One region of the Parabacteroides sp. AF39-10AC genome, then DNA from elsewhere that is predicted to be linked to it. Evidence: riboswitches for the same ligand, from Rfam matches in the RefSeq annotation. Region 1 holds a riboswitch; each other region holds the start of a gene.

What was found. A riboswitch is a leader RNA that binds a small molecule or an ion and turns the genes downstream of it on or off. The one in region 1 is predicted to bind cobalamin.
Region 2: it holds a riboswitch for cobalamin, as region 1 does, so the genes downstream of both, DW033_RS09170 (threonine/serine exporter ThrE family protein) here and DW033_RS10925 (porin family protein) in region 1, are expected to answer to the same signal.
Region 3: it holds a riboswitch for cobalamin, as region 1 does, so the genes downstream of both, DW033_RS09230 (Ig-like domain-containing protein) here and DW033_RS10925 (porin family protein) in region 1, are expected to answer to the same signal.

The regions. Positions count from the first base shown of each region.
Region 1 covers NZ_QTLP01000010.1:76,971-80,258, reverse strand. Annotated here, with positions in the region: gene priA (primosomal protein N') at 1-651, opposite strand, end outside; gene DW033_RS10925 (porin family protein) at 739-1,347, opposite strand; cobalamin riboswitch at 1,639-1,842, opposite strand; gene coaW (type II pantothenate kinase) at 1,862-2,716, opposite strand; gene scpA (methylmalonyl-CoA mutase) at 2,846-3,288, opposite strand, start outside.
Region 2 covers NZ_QTLP01000008.1:14,840-18,127, forward strand. Annotated here, with positions in the region: gene DW033_RS09165 (DUF5074 domain-containing protein) at 1-1,706, shown strand, start outside; cobalamin riboswitch at 1,724-1,924, shown strand; gene DW033_RS09170 (threonine/serine exporter ThrE family protein) at 1,977-3,288, shown strand, end outside.
Region 3 covers NZ_QTLP01000008.1:38,732-42,019, reverse strand. Annotated here, with positions in the region: gene DW033_RS09240 (PepSY domain-containing protein) at 1-385, shown strand, start outside; gene fldA (flavodoxin FldA) at 500-1,009, opposite strand; cobalamin riboswitch at 1,180-1,384, shown strand; gene DW033_RS09230 (Ig-like domain-containing protein) at 1,591-3,258, shown strand; gene DW033_RS09225 (DUF5074 domain-containing protein) at 3,276-3,288, shown strand, end outside.

The sequences.
Region 1 (3,288 bases):
CAGCAGAAGCTCTTGCTTCTTCGCTCGTTTCAAATCCTCGAACACCGCCTGTAATTTCGTCTCATCCCGGTAAGCCTCGGCCAAACGGATAAACGCCTGTGTCTTGGGAACGAATCCTCGCTTTAGCTCCTCGCTCACCTCGACCGCCCCTTTCACCATCAAGGAAGAGACGATCGGGACAACATTTCGAAGACCGGTCTTCTTCTCCAACTCCGAGATCGTCAATTTCAAAACCCCGCTAAAAGCATCCAGTACCGCTTGCTCGTTCGGGCGCAAGGGGGCGGTGGCCTCGAAATCCTCATTATAAGTAACCGCCGTCTCGCTTTCCAACTTTAAGCCGGAAGGCAAGGCCGCCTTATACACGTCGCCCAGCTTACATATATAATAAGAAGATATCCATTTCCAGAAACGGAGTTGCGGACGGCGGAGCACCGGCGTGGCATCCAGCAAAGCGTAGATCTCCTTCGTCTCAAAATCGGATACCGGTTCCCGGTCGTGTACCTCCATGACGATAGCCGTATAATATCGTTTCTTCCCGAAATGCACGATCACCCGGCAACCGGGAGTCACGGCTCTCTCCAGATCTTCGGGTATCCGATAGGTATAGCTATTCTCCAAAGGAAGGGGAAGTATGACGTCCGCGTATTTCATTCAAACAGGTGTTTCATTACGAGCCCAAAAATAACAAAAAAGGCCGGACTTCTAAAGCCCAGCCTCTCTCATTTTATTTTCACCTATTTAGAACAAGATCGCTGCCGTGATAGACCATCCACGGTTCTTTCCGGCACCGTCGGAGAGGTTCACCTTCTCAATACTATAGTTATCAGTCAGTCCCAGACCATAATTGAAACCCACCTGCAAGTGGCTGATCAGTTCCACGCCGGCACCGAAGTTAAGACCTGCGCTGAAATTCTTCGCCTTCACCTGATCCGCTACGGAACCCGGGATATCCCAAAACTTATCACCGCCTACACGGAAACCGATATACGGACCGGCTGCCAGATACGCCTTGACGATCGGTAAGCCGAATTTCCATTTCAAGTTGACCGGAACATCGATATAATCCGTCTTCATCGAAGTCTTCACCCCGCCAGCCGAGGTCGTTTCCAAACCCTTTTGCGAATACAACACTGCCGCATCGATCCCGACACCCACCAACGGTAAGGTCGTCTCGATCATCGGACCCACTTGGAAGCCGGTTACGTTATCCGCTTTCAACACGTCCGAGTTGAAATGAACAGACGATATATTCACACCTCCCTTGATACCGAATTTAAGCTGAGCGTTCGCCGGAAGCGCCATCAACGCTAGCAAGGCAACCATAACAAGTCCCACAATTTTCTTCATATTCATACTTCTTTTGTTAATTACTCGTTGCAAATAAACGCACTTTTCTAATAATAAACAAATATTCTCTATAGAGTGTTCACGGAATACCCCAGTCCTTTAAACGCAAAGAAAGCATGCATCTTACACACGGAGCTCATCCCGTCGGTCAGATTCATGCTTCTTTCCCTAATTATTATGGCAAAATAATTATCCGAAACCATGAGACGACTTGATAAGAAAACCTTGGATAAAGAATAGTAAAAACCGGATACGGTTCTTGCGTTCTCTTCCGGCCTTTCCTCGAAGCCGTCGAAAATATACACGCCTTGCAGGTCTTCTGACTTACTTCCGGTCTTAAGCGCCTTCCCATTCACTTGAATGAACAGTGGCAACAGTATTGCTCAACCCGTTTATGAAGCTTACAGCAGCGGGACTGTCCGGGATTCTCACCCGATTCCCTTTTAATCCCTATCCGGCGATTGCCGAAAGGGAACAAAGCATGTAGCAAAGATACATAAAGTTTTGATGTAGCCTAACACTTTCCACAAAAAATATCCTTATATTCCCGGTTCCTGATATAGCATAAAGCCGCCCCGATAGCCGTGCGATACTCGGCATACTCCGGTATCTTGAAATGGACATCGCACATCTCCTCCAGACGGGGGAAAATATCCGGGCATTGTGGCAAGCGAGTTAGGTTACCGATCAATACGATATTCTTGATATCGCCATTTAACGAGGCGAAAACAGCTCCTTGCCCGATGGTCTGCAAGACCATATGAACGATACCGAGAGCGATATCCTCAACCTTAGCGTTCGCGTCCACTTTTCCGAAAATAGAGGCTGTCACGTCCAGCGGCAGGCCGGGTAACGGATGCGGCGTAATATCCCGGATATGCAAGTCGATATCATTCAAGGAACCGTGCTCGGCCAAAGACGCTATTTGGTGAAAGTCATGCGTTTTCAATAATAGCTTAGACAAGCCGAGGATGGTTCCGCCACCGATACCCAATCCCCCGATATGCTCGATCGTGGAGCCTTGTACCTTGACAAAGGAGGTACCCGTTCCCATGCTGACCACCAATAGACTGTCCAGTCCCGTATTATATTGCGCCCCTAGCCCATTCGCAAGGAACTCATCCGTCTTCGCAGTTGGTAAGCCATATAAAGGTTGATCGATATAAGCACTACCTACACCTGTCAAGATCACTTTCTCTATATTCGAGAGCGAGATGTTATTATCATAAATATATTTACCGAAGGCCCCGAATAAAGAGGTTACCGGATCGGTAGCTTTCACGAACATCGGGTTCTTGATCTTCTTATCCTCCACGCCGACGATCTTGGTCGTGCTACCTCCCACATCTATACCTATAACGATTCCCATGATTCTTTCCCTTTTTAATTGAATAATCGCTACAAAAGTACATAAACCCGCATACAATACTAAAAAAGGCCGGACAAAATCAATTGTCCAGCCTCTCTTTATTTAAAAACCGTAAGGCCTAAACTCTATTTATTCGCCTAACAAGATCTCAAGGATCTGGCAAGCTGCCTTCGATACGGAAGTACCCGGGCCAAAGATAGCGGCAACGCCAGCCTTATACAAGAAATCATAGTCTTGAGCCGGGATTACACCTCCAGCAATAACGATGATGTCCTCGCGACCTAGTTTCTTCAACTCCTCGATAACCTGCGGAACCAACGTCTTATGACCAGCGGCCAAAGAAGAAACGCCCATTACGTGAACGTCGTTCTCCACAGCTTGACGGGCAGCCTCGGCCGGAGTCTGGAACAACGGTCCCATATCTACGTCGAAACCACAGTCCGCATAACCAGTAGCGACAACCTTAGCGCCACGGTCGTGTCCGTCCTGACCCATCTTAGCGATCATGATACGAGGCTGACGGCCTTCTTTCTTAGCGAATTGCTCGCAAAGCTCGCAAGCTTTCTGGAAGT
Region 2 (3,288 bases), on a different contig from region 1:
ATTACAGTCAAGGTACATTTATCGTAAACGAGGATTGGTACGGCCATCAGAACAGTACCGTCAATTTCCTTACTCAAGATGGAGAATGGCACTATCGTGTCTTCCAGACCGAGAATCCGGGGCATGAGTTAGGATGTACCACGCAATTCGGTACGATCTATGGCGATAAGTTCTACCTAGTCTCTAAGCAAGAACGAGATCCCGGGGCAAAAATCACCGGAAGCCGGTTTGCCGTATGCGATGCCAAGACCATGAAGGTGATCAAGGAATTCAAGTATATCGCCCAAAACGCCGAGGGCAAATCCATAGCCGACGGCCGTTCCTATCTTCCGGTAGACGAGCACAAAGGCTATATAGGAACCAGCAACGGTATCTGGATCTACGATAGCGATAAGATGGCGATCGGCAAACAAATAGAAGGTTCCGGAAATCCGAACGCCGATGGATACGGTGAGTTGTATTATGCCCAGATCGGTACCATGGTACGTGCTAACGACCTTGTCTTTGCCGTCCATCAACAATATGGTTTATTAATAATAGATCCGAAAACCGATAAAATTATCCGTACCATCGCCGCCCCGATCGAGAAAGAGACTGTAAAAGGGCTAGAGAAGGAGATTCAACGAGGTTTCGGCTCTATCGTTCAATCCAAGGATGGTACGCTCTGGATCAGCATGACCCAGAATACGGCCGGGGATGGTTCCGCCTTGGAATATATGCTGAACTTGAACCCCTATACCTTTAAGGTGGACACGGTAAAGATCCCGTTAAGCGAGACCATCGGTGTCGTTCCAAACTCTTGGTACGCATGGACCGCCGACGGTTTCTGCGCCAGTGCCAAAGAAAATAAGATTTACTGGAACGGACAACCGAAAGAAGGCAGTTGGTTCACGGGGTATCAAATCTGTGGGTATGATATTGACAAGAAACAATTCTTCCAGCTAATCGACCTCCGAAAACAGGACTGGGATTGGCGCTTGTACGGAACCGGATTTCGCCTTAACCCAAAAACCGACGAGCTATACACCTTCTTGTATCATGAGTTCCAAGATCCTACGCACATGTTAGCTCGTATAAATAACAAAGGCGAAGTGGTACAAGAATATTCGATGATCGTCAACTATTGGTTCCCGGCTATCCCGGTTTTCCCGGATAACGCCGCACCGGTAGTATCTTCCGGTTTCCCTTCCTCTATCGTATTAACCGAGGAAAAGCCAGTCTATAAACTCGCTTTAGGCAATATGGTGACCGATGAGGACAATATGGATGCCGCCATCGTAAAATCAGTCTCATCCGTTACTCCCTCCAGCCCGATTAACGCGATCGTTCGTAATGACTCCTTAATCATCAGTACGACCTCAGATATCAAGGAATATCAGAAGGCTACAATAACCGTCCGCTTCAACTCGAACGGAAAGATCGTCACCAAGAACATGGTCGTAACAACCGAAGAAGCACCGACAAGCATAGAAGAGGTCTCGCAGCCGACCTTGAAAATCTATCCGAACCCGGCGGTTAACTCGATACAAATCAATATCGATACCCCGGCGAAGATAGAGATCTATACATCTCGCGGAACAATGGTCCGGAAATCCACGATCAATCCCGGAGAATCCATCAACGTAAGCGATCTATCCCAAGGCCTCTATTTCATCCGTATCATAACCGGAGGAAAGACAGAGTCTCTACGGATGATTAAGAAGTAAATATAAAAAAAATTCCGTACATTTGCGCCCGAATTGGTTCCGTAGTGCCTATTCGGGCGTACGGATTAAAAGGGAATCCGGTGAGAATCCGGGACAGTCCCGCTGCTGTGAAGCTCTGTTGAACATTCTAATACTACTTTCGCCACTGACGCGATAGGGTCGGGAAGGCATTAGGATGGGAGCTAGTCAGAAGACCTGCCATTCATTTCAGATTCATGTCCTCGTGGGTTAGGACATAGGATACACAGACAATATAAGAACAAAAAGAAAATGATGACAGACAAGGAAGTATTGTTGTTACGGCGCAAACTGGATCTTTTGCTCCGTACAGGAAAGTTGTTGATGGAAAGCGCCGCCGACACGAATCGTATCGAGCGAAACATGAAACGAGTTGCCGCCTTTATGGGGATCCCCGAGGAGAAGTTGCATATCGATATCCGGTGGACCATGATCATGGTAAACGTAAGCGATGAGCGAAACTCATTCTCCAAATTCCAGAAATGCGAGAAGCATGGCATTAACATGACGACAATCTCACAGGTAAGCAAGCTTTCATGGCGGGCGATCGAGCAAGATTATTCCTTGGATAAATATGAGGAAGAACTGGAGAAGATCGTTCACCAACCCCGGAATTATACCCCTTATATCGTAGCTATCGGAGCGGGATTCGCATGCGGAGGATTCTGTAAGCTATTCGGATGCGACTGGATGGCATTCCTATTCGCTTCCATTTGCGCTTTCGTCGGGTTTAGGGTACGGGCCCGCTGTGTCGAGGCTGGACTTAACGTATATATGAGTATCGCTGCGGCCGCTTTCGTATCCACCTGCTTGGCATACGCATCCTCCTTCTCCGGGCTATCCGACACTCCTTATCATCCATTATTAGCCTGCGCTTTATTTATCGTGCCGGGCGTACCCTTGATTAACTTCGTGGATGATATGCTAGACAATCATTTGCTTGTCGGCATCACCCGGGCCTCCAATACGGTCATGATGGTAGCCGCCATGACTTTCGGTATCGCATTCGCCATGCGGGTACTTGTCATGAATGATGTCGAGATAGATCATAAGTTCAGTGAATTAAATATGGTTCCACATGACCCGTACTACATATATGCATTAGCGGCAGCTATCTCCGCCATAGGCTTCTCCATGATATTCAATATTCAACGCCGATTATTATGGGTGGTAGCCGTAGGAGGTATCATTGCGGTATGTACCCGTAACTTTGTGAACTTCGAATTAGGTTATGGTCCTGTGATCGGCTCGTTTATGGGAAGCTTCGTAGTCAGCCTCCTTGCCGTAAAAGCGGTTCATTGGTGCCATGTTCCCAATCACGTATTGACGATTCCATCTGTCATTCCTATGATTCCGGGAGTACTCATGTATCGCTCATTACTGGCATTTATAAACCTGCATGGAGTAGTCGGTGAGGTCACAAACGCATTCTTCAACGGGATCAATTCCGCACTCATCATTCTTTGTATCTCACTCGGTGTAGCTGTCCCGAACATCTTCGCCCGTCGTTACATCGCCAAAGATCGCCAACGACATTTACAAGAGGAACTGGAAAAGCGCCGGG
Region 3 (3,288 bases), on a different contig from region 1:
CGGCGCGAGGAAACCTGCGAAGAAAAAGACGGATTACACACAATGGGCTGAGGTGTTATCGGCATTGAAAAGCCATTATCCGGACTTTAACTCAATCACGATCCAAGATGGCTCCGCTACGGTTTCTACGGCCCGTTATGGAAATACAAGAGGAAGCGACCGTTACTCCTTTGATCCTGCAACGGGTGAGATTACGGAAGTCCAATTATATAAAGATCTCCCGAAATCGGGGAAGATAAGAGGATGGATTTATTCCGTACACGTCGGCTCGTGGGGGGGAATGACTACCCGTATATTGACTTGCTTAGTTTCCTTGTTGGGGACGATCTTCGCGATAACCGGCTATTATTTTTGGATAAAGAAACAATTCAGGAAACTGAGATGAAAAGAAAGAGGTATGTTTGAGCCACATACCTCTTCATAAATCTAAACCAATCTAGTTGAATACGCAAACGTTGCAATATTAAGGTTAAACAGTTATGTATGTAAAAGTGTGCGTCTATTCAATTCCTTCTTTCCTTATAGATGCCAACCACTGGTCGATCCGCCCTTCCGTTTGATCGTCCTCGTTCATTTCATCCAGAGGAAGTCCGACGAACATACCGTTTATGCAGGCGGTGGAACTGTCAAATGAATATCCCGAAGCATCTACAGCGCCAATGAATTTGCAACCTGTATTTCGCAGGTCGGAATAGATCGTGCCGATGGCGTCACAGAAAGTGTCGCTAAAAGAGGCTGAGTCTCCGCAACCGAATAATGCGACGGTTTTCTCACTTAAGTCCAGCTTTTTCAGTTTCCCTAGATAACTATCCCAATCATCTTGCAAATCTCCGGCGCCCCAAGTGGAACAGCCTAATAACAAGATTTCATAAGGCGCCACATCAGCGGGAGAAGCGTTAGATACGTCATGAATATCTTTGTCTTCCACACCCAGCTTCTCCGCGATACGTTTCGCGATCCCTTCCGTCGTTCCTGTAGACGAGCCGTAGAATATTCCTATAGTCTTCATTTCTATTTGTTTTTATAGTTTGATAACGAAAGCAAATATCCGATATCTTATTAGTCTCGGCAATACCTACAAATATGTATTTTGAGGGTCGCGAATACCCATGAATGATCAGTGATGGTTGGGGGAAGAAAGCATTTTGTGAATTTGTCGATAATTTGAATTGTTTTTTATAAATTTGCCAACGTATTGGTTCGCCTACTTTATTCAGGGTACGGCGATTAAAAGGGAATCAGGTGAGAAACCTGGACAGTCCCGCTGCTGTAAGCTCCAAAAAAGCTTTAGACATCAACTCATTGCCACTGTTTCCGGAAGGAACGGGAAGGAAGTTCTAAAGTGGAGTAAGTCAGAAGACCTGCCAATGCCGGATAACCGCCGCGATTTTACGCTACCGGGGTTTAGCGTATGATTCAAATATGGAATACAAAGAACATTGCTCTAAAGAGGTAATTTGGATAGGGTAAGTTATGCCGTAGTTCGTGGGGAACTATGGACGATTTATTTTGTGTTAGCCTGTTAAAGCCATGTCCTTTTATATCATTCAGTGTATTTGTTTTTTGGAGTTTTACATTAATATTATGCTTATGAGAAAGTTTTTATCTTTTTTCTTTGTAATGGCTTTTTACGTAGTGGGAGCCTATGCGCAGGTATTGGTTCAAGGTCAACCGCATCCTTTCGCAAGGAATATCTCAACAAAGCAGGAGTCTCAATTAAGAGCTGATGCCAGTTTTACTTTCGATGACATCCAATATTGGGTTGGTAATGGTAGCAATAAAGCCGCTTTAGTGATTGAATGGCATGATGGGAATCGCCCGGATGCCATGGTTTGGGGATATCGCTGGGATGGCGAGGCTACCGGACATGATATGATCGTGGCGATTGCTCAAGCAGATCCGCGATTGGTATTGCTCACCCAATACACCGGCTGGATGGGATATACGATCGATGGAATCGGGTATGGTGAGAGTATACTTAATATTTCTTATGATCTAGAGGGAGCGAAGTCTGAGCCTAAAAATGCGTTTAAATTTGAACCTCCTATCACAAATCCGCTGTTGGGACAAACTTCTCACCCTGAGCATCCGGCAGAGGATGTTGCGGCCGCCATTCGGCAAGGGGTTCAAACAGGAGTTATTTATCACCCGATAAATGCGGAAAGATATGGATATCCATCTTATGACTATGACTATTGGAGTTGTAGCAATGGCATTCATTGGCAAGCCGGTTGGTATTATGGTTATTGGAGTTATTTTGTGAGAAGTAGTCAAACCTCGAATTTTAGTTATTCTGGTTTAGGTGCGACAAGCCGTGTATTAACGGATGGTTGTTGGGATGTGTGGAGTTGGAATGGGAATATGAATACATCAGAAGGAACTCAGCCCGGGGATGTCTTTGTCGCTGCGACAATACCTTCTGGAGGTGGAGGGGATGAACCCGAGATCCCAGTGATACACGTAACATCCATTTCTCTCAATAAGTCTTCTTTGCGTTTACAAGCAGGAGCAAACGCAACCCTTGTAGCTGGTATCTCTCCTGTAAACGCTGATAATAAGCAGGTTACTTGGAGTAGTTCCGATACAGGCATAGCAACCGTAGAAGATGGGGTCGTAACAGGTGTCAAGCCCGGTGTGGTGAAAATAACAGCCCAATCGGTAGATGGCGGATATACCGCTGTTTGCGAGGTAACGATAACGGAAGTTGTTATTCCGGAAATAGATTTCAATGGTCTTGATGCTGTTTTAACTTTTCCGAAAGTAGAGGAAGCCACCTCTTATGAAGTTCGTGTTTATAGAAATGAGGATAGTGGTCATAAAAGAATCGCTACTTATGTAATCGATGCCGAAGGTAATATAATCACAGAATTAAGAGCGGTGAGCTTACAAGGCTCTTCTGGGAAAATTTTGGTTCCATTGAAAAATTTAGACATAGACGGTGTTTATACGATAGAGATACAGGTGCTGAATGGATTGGATATAATAGATACCTATACAGTAGAAAAAATATCGAATCCAGTAAGTAATGAATATTTATCCGCAAGTGGTAGTCGGGTAATTTATCAAAATGGGACATTGTCTTTGGAGCATTTGGATGGATATCATTTTTATTTAATGACAATGGAAGGAAAAATATTGAGAACCTTTATAGCTCGAGTTCCCCACGAACTTTATCCTATATCGCTTCCCTCCGGGAATTATCTGTTGACAGGAGAAAAGGATGGAGACCGGAAGGTCTTTAAATTCCGTATTAATTAATAATTAAATTCATTTACATGAAAAGAACAC